One region of the Mesorhizobium sp. LjNodule214 genome, then DNA from elsewhere that is predicted to be linked to it. Evidence: predicted binding sites of a transcription regulator. Region 1 holds the regulator's gene; the other holds the start of a gene.
What was found. Region 1 encodes HrcA, which represses chaperone genes, less so after heat shock. Its sites were predicted from a motif close to GTTAGCACTCNCNNNNNGNGAGTGCTAAC; they were not measured.
Positions count from the first base shown of each region.

Region 2: a site for HrcA is predicted at 2,334-2,362, ahead of groES (co-chaperone GroES). Genes of this name have one in related genera too.

Region 1 covers NZ_CAXUPE020000001.1:765,871-776,042, reverse strand. The annotation lists gene ACSQ3Z_RS03750 (LysE family translocator) at 1-461, opposite strand, end outside; gene ACSQ3Z_RS03745 (PQQ-dependent sugar dehydrogenase) at 548-1,903, opposite strand; gene ACSQ3Z_RS03740 (hypothetical protein) at 2,000-2,197, opposite strand; gene hrcA (heat-inducible transcriptional repressor HrcA) at 2,370-3,452, opposite strand; gene rph (ribonuclease PH) at 3,588-4,304, shown strand; gene ACSQ3Z_RS03725 (VOC family protein) at 4,312-4,722, shown strand; gene rdgB (RdgB/HAM1 family non-canonical purine NTP pyrophosphatase) at 4,722-5,369, shown strand; gene hemW (radical SAM family heme chaperone HemW) at 5,366-6,544, shown strand; gene ACSQ3Z_RS03710 (low molecular weight protein tyrosine phosphatase family protein) at 7,054-7,377, shown strand; gene ACSQ3Z_RS03705 (hypothetical protein) at 7,590-7,778, opposite strand; gene ACSQ3Z_RS03700 (hypothetical protein) at 7,786-7,989, opposite strand; gene rsmI (16S rRNA (cytidine(1402)-2'-O)-methyltransferase) at 8,201-9,109, shown strand; gene ACSQ3Z_RS03690 (YraN family protein) at 9,081-9,479, shown strand; gene ACSQ3Z_RS03685 (undecaprenyl-diphosphate phosphatase) at 9,758-10,172, opposite strand, start outside.
Region 2 covers NZ_CAXUPE020000004.1:302,442-312,613, forward strand. The annotation lists gene ACSQ3Z_RS33040 (c-type cytochrome) at 7-357, shown strand; gene ACSQ3Z_RS33045 (hypothetical protein) at 407-904, shown strand; gene ACSQ3Z_RS33050 (hypothetical protein) at 1,080-1,280, shown strand; gene ACSQ3Z_RS33055 (hypothetical protein) at 1,412-1,600, shown strand; gene ACSQ3Z_RS33060 (DNA -binding domain-containing protein) at 1,714-1,977, opposite strand; gene groES (co-chaperone GroES) at 2,414-2,710, shown strand; gene groL (chaperonin GroEL) at 2,772-4,427, shown strand; partial or broken gene ACSQ3Z_RS33075 (IS110 family transposase) at 4,535-5,528, opposite strand; gene hisC (histidinol-phosphate transaminase) at 6,505-7,614, shown strand; gene ACSQ3Z_RS33085 (LLM class flavin-dependent oxidoreductase) at 7,742-8,770, shown strand; gene ACSQ3Z_RS33090 (hydroxymethylpyrimidine/phosphomethylpyrimidine kinase) at 9,029-9,799, opposite strand; gene ACSQ3Z_RS33095 (thiamine phosphate synthase) at 9,790-10,172, opposite strand, start outside.

The DNA of each region.
Region 1 (10,172 bases):
AGCGCGACGAGGATGCCGTAATCGACCAGCGTGATGGTCTTCAGGTCGACGATGGTCGGCGTGATGGCGAGATAGAAGATCATCGTCTTCGGGTTGCCGAGCGTGACGGTGAGGCCGGCGAGGAAGCTCGCCAGCATTCCGCCCTTGCCCTTCTTCGCCTCGACGGTCTCGGGCGTGATGCCGCTGGTCCAGAAGCGCCAGCCAAGGAAGGCGAGATAGGCAACGCCCAGCCATTTGATCGTCACGAAGACCATGCCGAAGGTCTGGGCGACGAAGGCAAGGCCGAGCACCACGGCGGTGAGATAGGTGAGGTCGCCGAGCATCAGGCCGAACGACATGGCCAGCGATGACCGGAAGCCGGAACCGAGGGCGCGCGCGACAAGCGCCGTGACGCCGGGGCCGGGAATGGCGGCGGCGATGCCGAGGGCGGCGCTGTAGGCGATGAAACCGGTGAGGGTCATGGTCCAGCCTTTTGAATGAAGGCGCCTTTTCGCACGAAAGCGCCCAGGCTGTGAACCGGATTCGATTGCACCAGAGGGCGAGCGCCTCAGGTCGGGCCTTCGCCGTAGGTGACGCGCCAGATGGTGCCGTTGCCGTCTTCGGTGACGATCAGCGAACCGTCTTTAGCCACCGCAACGCCAACCGGCCGACCCCAGACCGCGTCGTCGGCGATGACGAAGCCGGTCATGAAGTCCTCATACTCGCCGGTCGGCTTGCCGTCCTTGAATTTCAGCCGCACCACCTTGTAGCCCGTCCTGATGTCGCGGTTCCAGGAGCCGTGCAGGGCGACGAAGGCATCCCTCTGATACTCGGCCGGAAAGCTCTTGCCGGCGTAGAAGGCGATGTTGAGCGGCGCCGAATGCGCCTGCATCAGCACGTCGGGCACGGTCACCTTGCCGGCGAGGTCAGGACGCTCGCCCTGGTGGCGCGGATCCTCGTTGTTGCCGATGTAATACCAGGGCCAGCCATAGAAGCCGCCATCCTTGACCGTCGTCGCATACTCGAACGGGACATTGTCGCCGAGTTCGTCGCGCTCGTTGACGACGCACCAGAGCGCGCCGGTGGCCGGCTGCACGGTCATGCCGGAGCAGTTGCGCAGCCCGGTGGCGAAGCTGCGCCGGTTCTTGCCGTCTGGATCGAAGGCGAGAACGTCGGCGCGGCCTTGCTCGGAGCTCCACGCCGCGCCCAGCGGCTGCGATTTCGCCCATTGCTCGAGCCCGCCCTCCGGTTCCCTGCCGATATCCTCGGCAGCATTGGAGCCTGAGCCGACCGACAGATAGAGCGTCTTGCCGTCGGGCGAGAAGACGATGTCGCGGGTCCAGTGGTGGCTGGAGGGGATGTCGGCGACGATGGTTTCCGGCTCGCCGGACGCCTGCAGGTCGCCGTCACGATAGGCAAAGCGCACGACGCCATTGCTGTTGGCGACATAGACCCATTGCGGCTTGTCGCCCGGCGGGTAGAAGGCAATGCCATAGGGCCGGTTGAGGCCCTTGGCGAAGGTGGTTTCCTCGGCAGGCTTGGCGCTGCCCTCGGTGAGACGGTAGACGCGTATCTGGTTGGCCTTGCTGTCGGCGACGAAGAGGTCGCCGTTCGGCGCCATGCGCACGACACGCGGATTGTCGATGCCGGAGGCAATCAACTCTACCGAAAAGCCCGGCGGCAGAATTGGCTTGGCGCCTTCGGGACGATCGGCCAGACCGGCGCCTTTGGACGCGGATTCGGTGAGGTAAGGGGCCTGCATATCATCAGGCCTGATCAGTCGGCGCACGCCCGGCCTGTCGGCCTTCCAGTCGCCGAAGGCGGCTTTGCCTTCCAACAACGGCTGTTCCGCCTGTTGCGCGAAGCTGCTGGGGACGACAAACAGAGTGGCGACAAATGCCGCCAGACCGACACGTCGGATCATGGCATTCTCCGGTTCACCTTGACCAGCGAAACGGGCAGACCCGCCAGCTTGTTCCGAGCAGGGCCTCGGCACACGGGGATTTGAAGGATCGCCGGTTCAGGTCCCGGCAGCGTAGAAATCGTCGTCGAGACGCTTTTCCAGTTCAACGAGATCGGCCGGCAGCGGCAGGCCCATGGCGCGCAGCTCCCTCAGCTTTTCGCGCAGCTGTTCCTGCACCTCATGCTGGTCCTCGGGCTGGTTGATCATTTCCTCGAGCAGCAGGCTGATCTGGGCCTTCAATGATTCCAGCGCCATTCTTTTTCTCCTCGGCAGCCTGTTCGTTCCAAGGTGTGTTGAGATTCGGGTCAGGCCGCGCCGAAAATGGTGGTTTCCGAGAACCGGAGCGGAGCGTACTTTTGGGTACGTGAGCACCGGAAGCGCAGGAACCCGCCATTTGCAGGCCGGTCTCACCCGAATATCGATACACCTAGCGCAGCATGCGCGAAATGAGCTGCGCCGTATAGTCGACCATCGGCACTATGCGGGCGTAGTTCAGGCGCGTCGGGCCGATGACGCCGAGCGCGCCGACGACGCGGGCGTCCTTGTCGCGATAGGGCGCGACGACCAGCGACGAGCCGGACAGCGAAAAGAGCTTGTTTTCCGAGCCGATGAAGATGCGCACGCCAGGCCCTTCCTCGGCAAGGTCGAGCAGCTGGACCAGCCCGTCCTGCGTCTCCAGGTCCTCGAACAGATGGCGCAGCAACTCGATATCGGCCTGGGCGGTGACGTTTTCCAGCAGATTGGCGCGGCCGCGCACGATGAGGCGCGCCGGCAGGCCGCTGTCGGCGCCTGCCCAGACCGCCAGGCCCTTCTCGACCAGGTCCTGCGACAGCGTGTCGAGGGCGGCCCTGGTCTCTTCCTTGATACGGGCGATCTCGATGCGCGCCTCGGCCAGCGTCCGGCCACGGATATGGGCGTTGAGGAAGTTCGAGGCCTCGTGCAATTGCGAGACGGTGGTGCCGGCGGGCAGGTCGACGACGCGGTTCTCGACATCGCCGTTCTGCGACACCAGCACGGCCAGCGCCTTGGTCGGCTCGAGCTGGATGAACTCGATATGCTTGAGCGCCACTTCGTTCTTGGCGGCGAGCACCAGGCCGGCGCCGCGCGACATGCCCGACAGCATCTGGCTGGCCTCGGTCAGCATATGCTCCAGCGTCGCGCCCGAGCCGGAGGCCCGCACCTGCGCCTCGATGATGCGGCGCTCCTCGTCGGAAAGGTCGCCAAGCTCCATGAAGGCGTCGACGAAGAAGCGCAGGCCGGTCTGCGTCGGCAAACGTCCGGCCGAGATATGCGGCGCATAGATCAGGCCGAGATGCTCGAGGTCGCTCATCACATTGCGGATGGTCGCCGGCGACAGCGACGAGGGCAGTATGCGCGACAGGCTGCGCGAACCGACCGGCTCGCCATCCCTGAGATAGGAATCGACGATGCGCCGGAAAATGTCGCGCGAACGCATGTCCAGTGACTGGAGCACCGGCGACTGCGACGCGGGATCGACTGCCTTGGTCATTCGGGCCAAAAACCTCCGGTTCAAATATAGACTTAGGCCGTGCCCGCGCAACCCGGTCCATTTTCCTTTGCGCCATGGGCCGCATGCGTCTACAAGCCGCCCACGACCCCGGAAAACCAGAAGAAAGAGGCCTGAATGCGCCCCTCCAAACGCCAAGCCGACGAAATGCGCGCCATCTCCTTCGAGCGCGGCGTCTCCAAACACGCCGAGGGCTCGTGCCTGGTGAAGTTCGGCGACACGCATGTCCTGTGCACGGCGAGCCTGGAGGAAAAGGTGCCGGCCTGGATGCGCAATTCCGGCAAGGGCTGGGTGACGGCCGAATATGGCATGCTGCCGCGCTCGACCGGCGAGCGCATGCGCCGCGAGGCCTCCGCCGGCAAGCAGGGCGGCCGCACGCTGGAGATCCAGCGGCTGATCGGCCGCTCGTTGCGCGCCGTGGTCGATTTGCAGGCGCTGGGCGAGCAGCAGATCACCGTCGACTGCGATGTCATCCAGGCCGATGGCGGCACCCGCACGGCGTCGATCACCGGCGGCTGGGTGGCGCTATACGATTGCCTGCGCTGGATGGAAGCGCGGCAGATGGCCAGCGTCGCCAAGGTGCTGAAGGACCATGTCGCGGCGATTTCCTGCGGCATCCATGACGGCCAGCCGGTCATCGATCTCGACTATCTCGAAGATTCATCGGCCGGGACCGACGCCAATTTCGTCATGACCGGCAAGGGCGGCATCGTCGAGATCCAGGGCACGGCCGAGGGCGAGCCCTTCTCGGAAGACCAGTTCGCCGCGCTGATGGGCCTGGCCAAGAAGGGCATCCAACGCCTGGTCAGCCTGCAGCAGATGGCTGTCGCATAGGCTTTCCATGAGACCTTCCGCCATCCTCGAATCGGCCCTCTACGTCACCGATTTGGCTGCCACGGAAGCCTTCTATCGCGACGTGCTCGGGCTCGAGGTGCTCGGCAAGGTCGAGGGCAGGCATGTGTTCTTCCGCTGCGGTTCCGGAGTGCTGCTGCTCTTCAACGCCGAGGCCACCAAGGTACCGCCGGCGCCCGATGCCAGGCTGAAGGTGCCGCCGCATGGCACGGTCGGCGATGGCCACCTCTGCTTTGCCGCGAGCGCCGACGAGATCGCCGGCTGGCGGCAACATCTCGCGGCGAAGAAGATCGCCATCGAAAGCGAGTTCGAGTGGCCGCAAGGCGGGCGTTCGATCTATATACGCGACCCCTCCGGCAATTCGATCGAATTCGCCGAACCAAGGATCTGGGGCCTCTGATGCATTCGCTCAACGGACAAAAGATCGTCGTCGCCAGCCACAATGAAGGCAAGCTGCGCGAATTCTCCGACCTGATGGCGCCGTTCGGCTTCGAGGCGAAATCCGCCAAGGAGTACGGCCTGCCGGAACCGGACGAGACCGGCACAACCTTCGAGGAGAACGCCTACATCAAGGCCTTTGCCGCCGCCAAGGCGACCGGCCTGCCGGCGCTGTCTGACGATTCCGGCCTCTGCGTCGACGCGCTCGACGGCGCGCCCGGCGTCTACACCGCCAATTGGGCAGAGACGCCGGACGGTTCGCGCGATTTCGGCATGGCCATGCAGCGCACGGAAGTCGCGCTGCAGGAAGTCGGCGCGGTCGATCCGGCGCAGCGCAAAGGCCGCTTCGTCGCTGTCATCTGCCTGGCCTTTCCGGATGGCGATGCCGAGTATTTCCGCGGCGAGGCCGAAGGCACAATGGTGTGGCCGCCACGCGGCACGCTCGGTTTCGGCTATGACCCGGTGTTTCTGCCGGACGGTTTCGAAAAGACTTTCGGCGAAATGAGCGCCGAGGAGAAGCATGGCTGGAAGCCCGGCCAGCCGACGGCCCTGTCGCACCGCGCCCGCGCCTTCCAGAAATTCGCGCGCGCCCGGCTCGGTTCGGCATGATTGGGCACGGCACGACCATGCAGCTCGACCGCGGCCCCGGCTTCGGCGTCTACATCCATTGGCCGTTCTGCGCGGCCAAGTGCCCCTATTGCGACTTCAACAGCCATGTTCGCCACCAGCCCGTCGACCAGGAGCGTTTTGCGCGCGCCTTCGAGACAGAGCTGGCGACGATGCGCGCCCGCACCGGGCCGCGCGAGGTGACCAGCATCTTCCTCGGCGGCGGCACGCCTTCGCTGATGAAGCCGGAAACCGTGGCGACGGTGCTCAACGCGGTGGCGAAGAACTGGACGGTGCCTGAGGGCATCGAGGTGACGCTGGAGGCCAATCCTTCATCGGTCGAGGCCGAGCGCTTTCGCGGCTATCGTGCGGCCGGCGTCAACCGTGTGTCGCTCGGCGTGCAGGCGCTGAACGACAAGGATCTGCGCTTCCTCGGCCGGCTGCACAACGTCGACGAGGCGCTGCACGCCATCGGGCTCGCGCGGGAAATATTCCCCCGCCTCTCGTTCGACCTGATCTATGCGCGGCCGGGCCAGACGCCGGAGGCCTGGCAGGCGGAGCTCGAACAGGCGATCGGCCATGCCGCCGACCATCTGTCGCTCTACCAGCTGACCATCGAGGAAGGCACGCCGTTCCATGCGCTGCATGCGGCCAAGAAATTCACCATTCCGGACAACGACCACGCCGCCGACCTCTACGCGCTGACGCAGGAGGTGACATCGGCGCATGGCTTGCCGGCCTACGAGATATCCAACCACGCCAGGCCGGGTGCCGAGAGCCGGCACAATCTGACCTACTGGCGCTATGGCGAATATGTCGGCGTCGGCCCCGGCGCGCATGGCCGCTTCGTCGAACACGGCCACCGCGTGGTGACGATCGCCGAGCGGATGCCGGAGACCTGGGCCAATCTGGTCGAAGCCAAGGGCCATGGCGTTACCGGCGGCGAGATCCTGACGCGCTCGGAAGAAGCCGACGAGTTCCTGCTGATGGGGCTGCGGCTGGCCGAAGGCATCGACCTTTCCCGCTACGAGGCGTTCTCCGGGCGCGGCCTCTCGAGCACGCGGCTCTCGGTGCTGCAGGGCGAAGGGCTGGTGGCGCCGATCGGCAATGCCCGGCTGCGCGTCACGCCGGCCGGCATGATCGTGCTCGACGCGGTGGTGGCGGATCTGGCGCGGTAAACGCAGAGTGCCAAGTGGCTGGACTGTGATTGGCAATTTATCGGCTCGAGCAAGGATGCTAGACGTTCGGCTTGCTTAGCTGGAAGGCCATTTGCGCCGCATCCAATATGGGGCCTGCCATGAAGTTCCTGATACACGAGACGCTGCGGACATTGAACACGGATGATGTGTTCGAGTTTGGACTAACCGAGATCTTGAGATCTCCAGAACATGACGACCTCTTTGAGGCTCAGGCGATTTTCATCAGGAACGCAAAGGTCACATCCAAGTTAAAATTGACCCACTTGAGCGAATTCAGCGTCGTACTCAGCTTCATAACATATATCGGAAGTAAGCTTCGAGGAATTGCCAAGGATGAGTTGGTCGAGTTTGATCTGAATGGGCTGACGTTTGATCAGTACATCCCTCTAACCAAAACGATACGCGAGATATGGGATGAGTAATTGCCTTCGGCAGAGCACAATTTGGTTTTCCGGCCGAGGCAATAGCCAAACTAACGATCGCAGCCAGTGAAAAACGTCCTTTTTGTCTGCAGCCAGAACCGCTTGCGCAGCCCGACGGCAGAGCAGGTGTTTTCCACGCGCCGGGACATTGAGGTCGCATCAGCCGGCACTAATCATAATGCCGACAACCCGCTGACGCATGAACTGGTCGCCTGGGCCGACATCATCTTCGTCATGGAGAAGACGCACCGCGCCAAACTGCAGAAGAAGTACAAGGCGAGCCTGAAGAAGGCTCGGGTCATCTGCCTCGATATTCCGGACGACTATGAATTCATGGACCCGGAGCTGGTTCGGCTTCTGGAGGCGAAGGTCGCGCGATATCTCGGTTGAAGGACGTGTCCAAGCGTTCGCCACGCCTTCGTCATCCTCGGGCGAGTATCCATGCCGCTACGTCAGCCCGGGGGATGCTGCGGAACGGATTCTGCACCGCAGCGACGCTTTGACGTCACGGCATGGATCCCAGGGTCTGCGCCGCGTCGCTTCGCTCCTTGCTTCGCCTGGGATGACGAAGAGAGAGCTGTTCTCCGCTGATCTTAGTAGGTTTAGGCGTCGTGCTTGAAACGACGCTTGCCGCGATCCTTCTCGGCATGCGCCTCTCCGTTTCGGGCCGGCTTGGCGTCGGCCTTGTCGCGGCGGACGCTGTGCTGGTCGTTCATCGGATGCGGTGGTACGGCTTCTCTGGCGGTTTTCGTTTCAAGGCGGGTGATGAAGATATCGAAGCGATTGGGCATCGTCCGGTCAGTGCTCCGTCGTGCTGTCGGTTTCGGTCTCGATTATGGTCCTCGGCTCGGACAGCAGGCGGCGCAAAAGCCGCTGCCTGACTTCCGCGCTATCGGCATCATTTTGAGCTTTGACCGGCCGGCTTTTGTCTCGCCTCGCGGCAAAGCGCTTGCGCCCGGCATAGTAAGGCTCGAAAGCGTCCTGTATCTTCAGGCTGTCCATCCTGTCCTCCTCCCGAGACGTTTGGACCAACGGTGCTAGAGCATGCTTTGCGCGCCTAAGGCACGCGCGGCGCTCTAGCCGATAAATTCGCCGGGCTTGGTTTCGTTCCCTACTGTGGCAAAGGCATGGCGGTCCGCATTACATCGTCGTCACGTTTTGCAACCGGGCGTGCGCCGTGCCAAACAGGACAAATGCACGCAAGAGGGTACCGGTGACCGGCGACAAACGCAGCTATGTGATCGGGCAGACCGAGATACCGGCGCGGCCACTCGAGCCGGCGCTCTATCTGGTGGCGACGCCGATCGGCAATCTTGCCGACATCACGCTGCGCGCGCTGGAGACGCTGGCCGCCGCCGACATCGTCGCCTGCGAGGACACGCGCGTCTCGCGCGTGCTGCTCGATCGCTACGGCATCCGCCGCCGCACCACCGCCTATCACGAGCACAATGCCGGCGAGGCCGGGCCGAAGCTGATCGCGGCGCTCGAAGCCGGGCAGAGCGTGGCGCTGATCTCGGACGCCGGTACGCCGCTGATCTCCGATCCCGGCTACCGGCTGGTCGGCGAGGCGCTGGACCGCGGCCTCCGCGTCGTGCCGATCCCCGGGCCGTCGGCCGCACTCGCCGCGCTGACGGCGTCCGGCCTGCCGTCCGACGCCTTCCTGTTCGCCGGCTTCTTGCCGGTTAAGACCGGGCAGCGGCTGACGCGGCTGGAGGCGCTGAAAGCCGTGCCGGCGACGCTGATCTTCTTCGAATCGCCGCGCCGGCTGGCCGAGACGCTTGGCGCCATGGTCGCGGCGCTGGGCGGCGCCCGCAAGGCGGCGATCGGCCGCGAGCTGACCAAGACTTTCGAGGAGATGCGGACCGGCACGCTGGAAAAGCTCGCCGATCACTATGCGGCGGCCGACACGCCGAAGGGCGAAATCGTCATCTGTGTCGGCCCGGCCGAGGCCAGGGCCGACGAGCCTGAAGACATCGACAGGCTGCTGCTGTCCCTCGCCGCCGAAATGCCGGCCTCGAAGGCTGCGGCGGAAGCGGCAAAAATGACCGGTGGCCAGAAGCAGGCGCTGTACCGGCGGCTGCTCGAGCTCCGGGATGCCGGTGGAGGCGAGGGTGGCGACTAAGCGCCAGGCTCTTCACCGCCGGCAGGCCTATCGACGCGGCCATCGCGGCGAATGGCTGGCGGCGGCGGCACTGATGCTGAAAGGCTACCGGATCCTCGCCCGCCGACATCGCACCAAACTCGGCGAGATCGACCTGATCGCCCGGCGCGGTGACCTGGTGCTGTTCGTCGAGGTCAAGGCACGCCGCTCGCTGATGGAGGCGATGGAGGCGATCGCCCACAGTTCCGAGCGCCGCATCGAGGGCGCGGCCGACCTCTGGCTGTCGCGCCAGCCCGATTATGGAAAACTGTCGGTGCGCTTCGACATGGTGGCGGTGCTGCCCTGGCGCTGGCCGGTGCATGTCGAGAATGCGTTTTACGGGCGGAACTAGGGGAGGCCGCTGTTACCTTCGTCATCCTGGGGCGAAGCAGGAGCGAAGCGACGTCGCGGAGACCCCAGGATCCATGCCGTGACCTGGAAGCGCTTCTGCGGTGCAGAACCTGAAGGACGTCCCACCTGCGATGGCGAGCCTGGCAAAAGCTATTCTTGACCGTTGCGTTCTTCGGCCCACGTCACGGCATGGATCCTCGGGTCTGCGCTGCGTCGCTACGCTCCTTGCTCCGCCCGTGGATGACGAAGGCATGTGAGCCCTCGTCGCCAGGTTGACGCTCACCCCCAGATCATCAACGCCACCAACCCGAGGCCGCCGACCACCAGCCGCCACCAGCCGAATAGCGAATAGCCGTTGCGCGAGACGTAATCGAGCAGGAAGCGGACGACGATCAGCGCGGTGACGAAGGCGGCGACGAAGCCGACGGCGATGATCGGCAGGTCGGCGCTGCTCAGCACGTTGCGGTTCTTGAACAGGTCGAAGGCGAAGGCGCCGACCATGGTCGGGATGGCGAGGAAGAAGGAGAATTCCGCCGCCGCCCGCTTGTCGACGCCGAGCAGCAGCGCGCCGACGATGGTCGAGCCCGAGCGCGAGGTGCCGGGGATCAGCGACAGGCACTGGAACAGGCCGATCTGCAGATAGAGCCGGGTCGGAAAACGTTCGACGTCACGGTAGGCGGGCTTGAGGTTCATA
Region 2 (10,172 bases), on a different contig from region 1:
GCCACAATGGTTTTGGCGTGCTTGCCTCCGGTCGCCCGGGCTCAGGATATCGAGGCCGGAAAGACAGTCTTCAAAAAGTGTGCCGCATGCCACAGCGCTGATACCGACGCGAATAAGGTCGGGCCAACCTTGAAAGGCGTTGTAGGCCGGACAGTTGGGACCGTTCCGGGCTATTCGTACTCGAAAGCCATGAAGGATGCGGGCGCAGCGGGCCTCGTATGGGATGAGCCGAACCTGATGGAGTATTTGGCCAATCCCAAGGCGAAAGTGCCGGCAAACAAAATGGGGTTCCCTGGCCTCAAGAATCCCGAGGACGTCAAAAACGTCATCGCCTATCTGAAGAGTGTGTCAGGTTAGAAACGTTTGGCCATTGCGTTTCGGGAACAACGCAAAGGAGGGAGCAATAGTGTTTCAAGTCGTGAAACCAGTTTTGAAAGCCGACTGTTCTGCCGGGCATAGTGGCGAAGTTATTCCGTTCGAGGCGGCGGTAGCCAAAGCCATCGCGCTCGCCAAACCTGTTCGACATAGGGAAACGGTCTCGCTCGTCGATGCATTGGGGAGGGTTTGCGCGGCCGATATATACTCGCCTGTTTCGCAGCCTACGTTCAATAATTCGGCCATGGACGGATTTGCCGTACGAACGGCGGATTTCGATGGGGAAGGCCCTTGGACTTTTCGTGTCGCTGAACGGGTGGTCGCCGGCGTTGTACGCGTTCTTGAGAACCTTGCCCCCCGAACTGCACTCCGGATATTCACGGGAGCACCTGTTCCGTGGACCTTCGACGCCGTGGTCATGCAAGAGCGCTGCGAGCGAATTGACGACACCGTTACGATTCACGAGCGGCCCGTCGGGGCCATCACATCCGTTTTGCTGGCGAGGACGTCAGCGCCCGCTCGGGACTGATAACGCGGGACAAGGGCCTATCCGCCAGGGATCTAACCTCGTTGGCAGCGGCGGGGATCGCCGACGTCCAACTGCTTCGAAAAATCCGGATAGGACTTCTGCTCTCGACCGGAACCGAATGGAAAGAGCCGGGTGAACCCCTTGGCACGGTCAGATTTACGATTCCAATCAGATAATGCTGAGCTCGTTGCTGGCGGCTTGTCCTTGGGCGGAAATCGTCGACTTCGGCATGGTCCCTGACTGCCTAGGGCTCCTCAATGACGTTGTCGCTCGCGCCCTCACGTCCTGTGATGCCCGGGTTACCAGAGGTGGGGTCTCGGCAGGCGAGAGGGCGGCCTCATGGATCGGGTCTCGGCGATCTGGGGCCATGCATTGAGGAAATCGACAGCGTCCGCGAGACTGGCAATCTCTTGCACGATGTGCACTGCACGTCGTACGAAAAGCGGCTGCCGAAAACCTCGGAGTTTATCGATCCTCCTGCGGTGGCTCACCAGGCGGCATATCTACATGGTCTCGACAAAAAACCATTGGAACATCGTCGGCTTTGACCCTCAAGAACACGGCTTCCTCTTCTCCGCCTTTGCTGCACCGGCCAAGTATGACGAGCGGCCGCCGCTGACCTGCATGGCCACGCACAGACGCATCGGCGCAGCGAATCTTCTGCCTGTACGAGGAGCGGAGTTTGACAATGAATAGGCGTCAGCCGAAGCCTGCAATCCCGCAGGGCCCGGGTGCCATGTCATTCTTGCGGCGAACGGCCGTGATCACGTCTGCCAAGCAGCGTGTGTGCGCCGCCCGTTCACCCTCATTTACGCGAACAACTCCTTATAATCGGTCGTCATCATCCAGTTCGCCCGATCGAGATGGCTTCGCGCGGCTTTCCGCGCGCGCACCGGCTCTTCCGCCGGATCGATGCCGAGGATGACATGCGCCATCTCCTCATAATTGGCATCGTCGGCGGAGGCGTCCAGGAACCTCAAGTAGGTCTTGAAGTGCTCCTTGTCGTAGGCGATCAGGCTGTCAGACCAGGGGACTTCATCTTGAAGACCTGGTTCAACGTCTGTGTATTTCATCACGGGGAATATCGTCCACAAGGCGACATTCCGATCATCGTCTGCAAGTGCCCGCTCCAAGCGAGAAACGCTCCTTTGGCGATGCAACTCCAGGCTAAGGGATGAATTGCAAAAAGCGCAAAGACTGTTTCGGCTGACCGTCGATTCCGCCGACTGCTCGGCCACTAACTTCACATAATTTCACATTTTTTAACACAGACGAAGTCGGCCCAGAACTTACGGCCGAAACGCTCGCTTAGGCAGTTGGATGCCCCGTAACGGGGGCAGGCTTCGCGCCGATTCCACATCTTTTGCCTTTCAGTCCGTCCCCCGCCCGTCTTGACTAAGTACCAACCTACAGCCTATCTCACCGACATCTTAGCACTCCCCAACAGCGAGTGCTAACCACCCTCCGGCAACGGAGAACCTTTCAACCTGCGCACCAGGGATAATAAAAATGGCAAAGTCGAAGTTCCGCCCGCTTCATGACCGCGTGGTCGTTCGCCGGGTCGAATCCGAATCCAAGACCGCCGGCGGGATCATCATCCCGGATACGGCAAAGGAAAAGCCGCAGGAGGGCGAGATCATCGCCGTCGGCTCGGGGGCCCGCGACGAAGCTGGCAAGCTCGTGCCCCTGGACGTCAAGGCTGGCGACCGTATCCTGTTCGGCAAGTGGTCGGGCACCGAAGTCAAGCTCAATGGCGAAGACCTTCTGATCATGAAGGAAGCCGACATCATGGGCATCATCGGCTAACACGCCGCTGCCTTCCGTACCATCCAATCTGAATTTCGGGCGAAATGCCCAGGAGTACAAAATGGCTGCCAAAGACGTAAAATTCTCCCGTGACGCCCGCGAGCGCATGCTGCGCGGTGTCAACATCCTTGCCGACGCGGTGAAGGTCACGCTCGGCCCCAAGGGCCGCAACGTCGTTATCGACAAGTCGTTCGGCGCCCCGCGCATCACCAAGGACGGCGTCACCGTCGCCAAGGAAATCGAGCTTGAAGACAAGTTCGAAAACATGGGCGCACAGATGGTCCGCGAAGTCGCTTCGAAGACCAACGACATCGCCGGCGACGGCACCACGACCGCGACCGTTCTGGCGCAGTCGATCGTCCAGGAAGGCCACAAGGCCGTTGCCGCCGGCATGAACCCGATGGACCTGAAGCGCGGCATCGATCTTGCCGTGACCGACGTCGTCGCGACGCTGATCAAGAACGCCAAAAAGATCAAGACCTCGGAAGAGGTTGCCCAGGTCGGCACGATCGCCGGCAATGGCGACGAGTCGGTCGGCAAGATGATCGCGGAAGCGATGCAGAAGGTCGGCAATGAAGGCGTCATCACGGTCGAGGAAGCCAAGACTGCCGAGACGGAACTCGAAGTCGTCGAAGGCATGCAGTTCGACCGCGGCTATCTCTCGCCCTACTTCGTCACCAACGCCGACAAGATGGTTGCCGATCTCGAGGACGTCTACATCCTGCTCCACGAGAAGAAGCTCTCCAACCTCCAGGCCATGCTGCCGGTTCTCGAAGCCGTCGTGCAGACCTCGAAGCCGCTGCTCATCATCTCGGAAGACGTCGAAGGCGAGGCTCTGGCCACGCTGGTCGTCAACAAGCTGCGTGGCGGCCTGAAGATCGCCGCCGTCAAGGCGCCGGGCTTCGGTGATCGCCGCAAGGCCATGCTGGAAGACATCGCCATCCTCACCGGTGGCCAGGTCATCTCCGAAGACCTCGGCATCAAGCTCGAGAACGTCGGCCTCAACATGCTTGGCCGCGCCAAGAAGGTGTCGATCTCCAAGGAGAACACCACCATCGTCGACGGCGCCGGCAAGAAGGAAGAGATCCAGGGCCGCGTTGCCCAGATCAAGCAGCAGATCGAAGAGACCACTTCGGACTACGACAAGGAGAAGCTGCAGGAACGTCTCGCGAAGCTCGCGGGCGGCGTTGCGGTGATCCGCGTCGGCGGTGCGACGGAAGTCGAAGTCAAGGAAAAGAAGGACCGCGTTGACGATGCGCTGAACGCGACACGCGCGGCCGTCGAAGAAGGCATCGTTCCCGGCGGCGGCGTTGCCCTGCTGCGCGCTTCGCTTAGCATCAACGCTGTCGGCGCCAACTCCGACCAGACCGCTGGCATCAGCATCGTGCGTCGTGCGCTGCAGGCTCCGGCCCGCCAGATCGCTGCCAACGCCGGTGCGGAAGCTTCGATCGTTGCCGGCAAGATCCTTGAGAACAAGGGCGCGACCTTCGGCTACAACGCCCAGACCGGCGAATATGGCGACATGATCGCCATGGGCATCGTCGACCCGGTCAAGGTCGTTCGCACGGCTCTGCAGGACGCGGCCTCGGTCGCCGGCCTGCTCGTCACCACCGAAGCCATGATCGCGGAGGCTCCGAAGAAGGAGTCGGCTGGCGGCGGCATGCCTGGCGGCATGGGCGGCGGCGGCATGGGCGGCATGGGCGGCATGGACTTCTAATCCAGCCGATCTGGCTTCACATACGCGAAAGGGCGGCAGCGATGCCGCCCTTTTCCTTGAAGTGGGATCCGGTCGGAAATGTTTGGCGCGTACGCTGGCCGTATGGCCCGGACCTGTGCCTTCCAGGCGATGTCGCGGACAGCTTTGGGTAACCCCTCGAGCCGGAGCCTCAGGGCCTCGCTGATCCTGGCGGGATAGCGGTAAGTCCAGGCCGCTTCGACCAGGGCGCGGCGGGCGCGTCGATTGCCGGCGAGTGTAAGACTCGACCGGCGGATCGTGTCGCCGGTCGAACGCTCCCCCGGAACCAAGCCGAGGAAGGCCATCAGTTGCGGTGGTGTCTCGAAGCGGCGCACATCCCCGATCTCGGCCGCGAAGATCACCGCGACCAGGAACGAGGCACCGCGCATCGCCTGATACGCCTCGACGACCCGCGCCATGGACCAGGTGGGCACGATGGCGCCCAACTGCTCGTGCAAGCGGCGTAACCGCTGAACCGCGTCCTCGATCGCGTCGATCTTCTCCTGGAACACGATCTGCTGCGCCGGATGCTCGAAGCTCTGGCGGGCAAGCCAGCGCCGGTGCGCCAATGTCCAATGACCGCCGCCCTCGTAGATCCGACCATGGCGCAGAAGGAAGGAGAGCAGCTGCTGGCGTTTGCGGCGCAGGTCGTCGGCTCCGGATTCCCGAGCACGGACCAGATCGCGGACAGCCTCGTGGACGACGTCCGGTACCCACACTCCGGTCAGTTCGCCTGCCCGATGCAGCCGCGCCAGAGTGACCGCGTCCCGTCGGTTCGTCTTGATGCGCTCGCCCGATCGCCGATCGCTTCGGAATCAGGGCTGGCGCAACCACCATGCAGTCGTGACCAAGGTCGCGGGCCTGACGGCACAATCCGTAACTCGTCGGCCCGGCCTCGAAGCAGACGTGCAGTCGATCGTACCTTTTTCCTAGCTTCTTGATCGTCCGCTCTATCGTCGCAGGATTATTCTCGACCTCGCCGAGAAACCGGACTTCGCCCGTACGGCCGCCTTCGGCGATCGCCAGAGCATGCTTCTTTTTGGCTACATCAAACGCGACAAATGCTTCGCTATACTCTCCCATGGCTCGTCCTCCGTGCGTGAGGATCGGCTCGGCCTATCCGAGCAACCCTCGTCTCTTAATCGCACGAAAGGGCGGGCCACCGATCTCAGGCCTCGGAACATAACGTCTAGTATGTGATTTTCTGAACCGTGTGGGTGGCCTGCGGTTCGCTAGGCCGATCAATCTTGGAAGGCTCCTTGAGGAGTCCACCATCGAATGCCGTTTCTGCTGGCGCGGGAACAGAAGCCGTCTTGTCGAGCGCGACCACCGAAGGCGTTTCGGGCGCGCCCGCCAGCCCTTACATGATTTTACCAAGAAATCCGATCGTCCCGAAAACGAGCAAGCCATGACGCCATAGAACAGGTAGTCCTTGAGGCCTTTGCGCTTGGTGGCTACAGCGGTCGCCCGGACCTGTCTGACAGTGCCGACGTTATCGGGGCGTCTACCTCTGAGTTCTTTCATGTCCATCGGGACTCAACCTCTAAAGCCGCACGGGCACTCTCCACCATTTAGGAAACAATCTTCGGTAGCACGGCGTGCGACAGCCTCTGTGAGTCTTAAAGCCTGAGGATCTGGTCGCCGCGTATGGTCCTCACAGGAAGCTGCCATTCTGGGCGGCAGCCGGGCGAGATGCTCCTCGAAGGTCGGCCAGAACTCCTCACGCTGAGACGATCGCAGTAATGAGGTGCGCGGTCTCGCCCATCTTAGCCGATGGCACGACCGGCTCGATCTCCGCGAACGTCGCTGTCGATCAAAAAAGGCCCGAACGAGTTAGCGCCGGGGCAGACATTTCTCCTGCCGCCGGAGATATGGCGCTGATAGAATTCTATCATGTGGGCCGAGTTTCCTTTCGCAAATGAAAGAAAAGCTCGATTGACTCTCCTGCCCCATTCCGGTCTCGTGAATCAACGTGCGGTTGCAAACGCATCGTCGGTCGGCCATGCGCTATCGACCAACAGTTCATCCCGGATTCCCTCCCACTCAAACGGAGAAAAACATGTCCGATGCAAAACTGCAGAGTGTGCTTGCGTCTCTTTCGCAAGTGGCGAGACAGCTAGATGCTCTGCCATCTGGTAGACCAGCGCCGGATTCAAATTGGATAAAACTAGACACGAATGAGAACCCATTCCCGCTTCCAAAAATTATAATGCAAAGTGCGATTGCGGCCCTCGAACGGCAGTATCTATATCCAGAAGACGATAACATCAGCTTGAGAGAAGCAGCCGCCAATGCCTACGGCGTCTCCGTGGATCAGGTGATCGCCGGTAACGGATCGTCGGAACTGCTTGGAGTTATCTACAGAGCTTTCCTTGCCCCGGGGGATAGCGTGGCAATGATGTCGCCAGGTTTTTCGTTCAACCGCAAACTTGCCATGTTGCAGGGTGCTCAATTTGTCGAAATCGAATTTGACGAAGATCAATCCCTGCCGATAGAGCAATTGCTCTTCGGACCTGCAAAGAACGCCAAGTTCATTATTTTAGCCAATCCGAACAATCCGACCGGAACGTTCGTTCCTGTGGCCGATATCGAAGGCCTAGTAGCGAAATCAGACCGCTTGATCGTGCTGGATGAGGCCTACGTCGACTTTGCACCCGAGAATGGTCTGCGCCTCATCAATCGCTATTCGAACCTTCTGGTCTTGAGAACACTTTCGAAAAGCTATGCTACCGCCGGCATTCGCGTCGGTTTCGGTTTCGGTCACCCTGAAATTATCGGCAGGCTACGCAACATCCAGAACGTCTTCAACATGAATGTGGTCGGGCATGCGGTTGGTATCAGCGTCCTTGCGCACCGCGCCGCCTATGCAGACAACCACAGACACATCAGGCATGAACGACGGCGAGTAACACTCGCGCTGTCGCAACTTGGATTTTCCGTAATCCCTTCCCACGCAAACTTCTTGCTTGCCCGCGTGCCAACGGGACAGGACGGCTCATGGTGGCAATCAGCCTTTGCAAGGCAAAAAATACTTGTTGCCGTCTTTCCAGATAAAGGTTTGGAAAATTACATCCGCGTCAGCATCGGTACAAAAGAGCAAATGGATGCATTTCTTTGTGCCGCTGGTCGTATTTGTAGAATAGTTAATATGTCAATATGCCCGTATTAGGTTGCGTGAGCCTCCGCTTGAGCATTGCGCAGGCAATAATCCGAGCGATTACACAAGCGATAAATCTTTAAATTGCTTGGAATACGCAAGCAACCGGACTTGTTGCGTCAAAAATGGAGACAATATCATGGATATGGCCTTTCCTTCAGGCCTAGCTGTCGGCATCTTCGATCATCTGGACGAGGACGGCCCCGATATCGCCCGACAGTACGAAGATCGCCTGATGTTAGCGGAGGCGTGCGATCACCTTGGGTTCTATGCATATCATCTCGCAGAGCACCATTGTACCCCACATGGGAGAGGTCCCTCACCGAATCTGTTCTTGTCGAGCGTAGTCCAGCGAACCCGTCGCCTTCGTGTCGGCCCGTTGGTAATGCTGCTTGCCCTCTATCATCCGCTACGTGCGTTCGAAGAGATCTGTATGCTGGACCAATTGAGCGGTGGCAGGCTCGAACTTGGGATAGGGCGCGGCTCGCTCCCGATCGAATTGGGTTACTTCGGGATTGGCTCGGACGCGGCGCCAAACCACTATGCGGAAGCCAGCGAAATTCTTATCAATGCGCTGAAGGGCGGCACGCTATCCTATCAAGGTCGCCATTTTGAGTTGAACAGCGTTCCGCTGACGTTAAGAACTCATCAGCGTCCACATCCGCCGACTTGGATCGCCACCAATCGACCGGAATCGGCAGGCTGGGCCGCTGCGAATGGCATGAACATCGCGTGCGTGGGGCCTTCCTCTTCCGTTCGAAGAATCACTGATGCCTTCCGCGCCGGTCGAGAGCACACCAGTGAGGCGGACGACCAAGCGCCATTTCTTGGATTGCTCCGAATGGTCGTGATTGGGCGCTCTGAAACAGATGCACGTTCACTCGCCGCACCTGCTTACGAACGGTGGCTCAAGAGCTTTAAATTCCTTTATGATCTCAATGGCATGCCGACTCCACCAAACCTGCCGCTGACCTTCGATGCAGCAATCGAGAAGGAATTGTGCGTAGTAGGAACGGCAGCATCTGCGGGACAAGCTCTTCTTGATCAGCTGGAAGCGGCAGGTGCAAACTACCTCCTTTGTCAACCGGCGTTTGGGAATCTGTCGTTAGATGCTTCCCTATATACCGCAACGGCGATTCAATCCGCAATTATGGCTCGAGTTGGCTAACCCCGGTTCGAACTTCGCTCACCCAACAACGTGCCAAGCGGCATGCGTCGCTAGCGACGACTAGGTGCGGGTTTCGGATGACCCATCAACCGGTTGGCACAGAGGCATGCGGCTCCTCCTCAAAGCGGCGTGTTGTTCATAGGCGACAGCGACCGTGTATGCCGCATTCTCACCCCTCGGATCGGGCCTTCATGTCCTAGGAGTAGACCCACGATCGCCTGCCAGACTTGATCGGAGCGTTGGATACGTTCGGCCCGATTAGCTTATCGGCCCGATATCCTTCAATCCGGCAAGCGCATCGAAAACATGTTGCTTGGCTTGGCGCACGCTCGCTTCCAGCGACGCTCCAAGACCAAGCGAGGCGGCGACTGCGCTGGCCATCATGCAACCCGTTCCGCGCATCCCTTGCGGCAAGCGGGGCGCCTCGAACCGAACTGCAGGTTGGTTCGGCTGCAAAAGCACGTCGACGCAACGGGTTCCTTGTGCATGGCCGCCCTTGACGAGTACGGCGGTCCTCACCGTCCTCGATAGCTCTTCAGCCTGACGACAAGCCCCTTCTTCGTCCGCGGCCGGTGACGAGCCGGTAAGCGCAGCCAGCTCGACCAGGTTAGGCGTTACAAGCCGGCAGATCGGCATCAGATCGTGGCGCAGCATATTAATGGCATCGTCCGCCAGCAGATTGCGTCCCGAGGTAGAGGCCAGGACCGGGTCGAGTACCACAGGCACTTGGCGGTTGACCAAAACAGCGCCGACTGCCTCAACAGCCGCCGATGTCCCAATCATGCCTATCTTGACGGCCGCGACAGCGTTGGCAGCGAACGCGGCGCGCATCTGAGCGGCGACAAGCTCCGACGGCACAAGCTTGACGTGCTCGACAGCCGAGTGCGTCTGGACTGTCACGGCGGTGATGGCAAGACAACTGCGCAGCCCGAAGGCGGAAACCGTCTCTATATCGCGGGCAATTCCAGCTCCACCGCTGGAGTCCGACCCGCCAACGACAAGCACATGCGGTTCTCGCCTCAGCGCCATCGCTCCGTCTTTTCGATCCATTCTCGTGTGCGCGCTTCGGGATCGGCATTCAGCGTGATGTCGGTGACCACTGCCGCGCTGTCGGCGTCAGCCGCGAAAACTCCGTCGAGCCTGTCAGGGTTGAGACCGCCAATGGCGACCAATGGGATTGGCGCTACCCGATGCTTCCATTCTCTGATCCGTTCGAGTCCCTGCGGCGCCCATTTCATCTTCTTCAGGATGGTCGGGTAGATGGGCCCAAGCGCGATATAGTCAGGCTCGGCGGCCACGGCCGTGTCCAGTTCGACACCATCATGGGTGCTCAGTCCGAGCCTCACGCCGGCTACCCGAATCCGCGAACGGTCGGCGGTTTGCAGATCCTCCTGACCGAGAT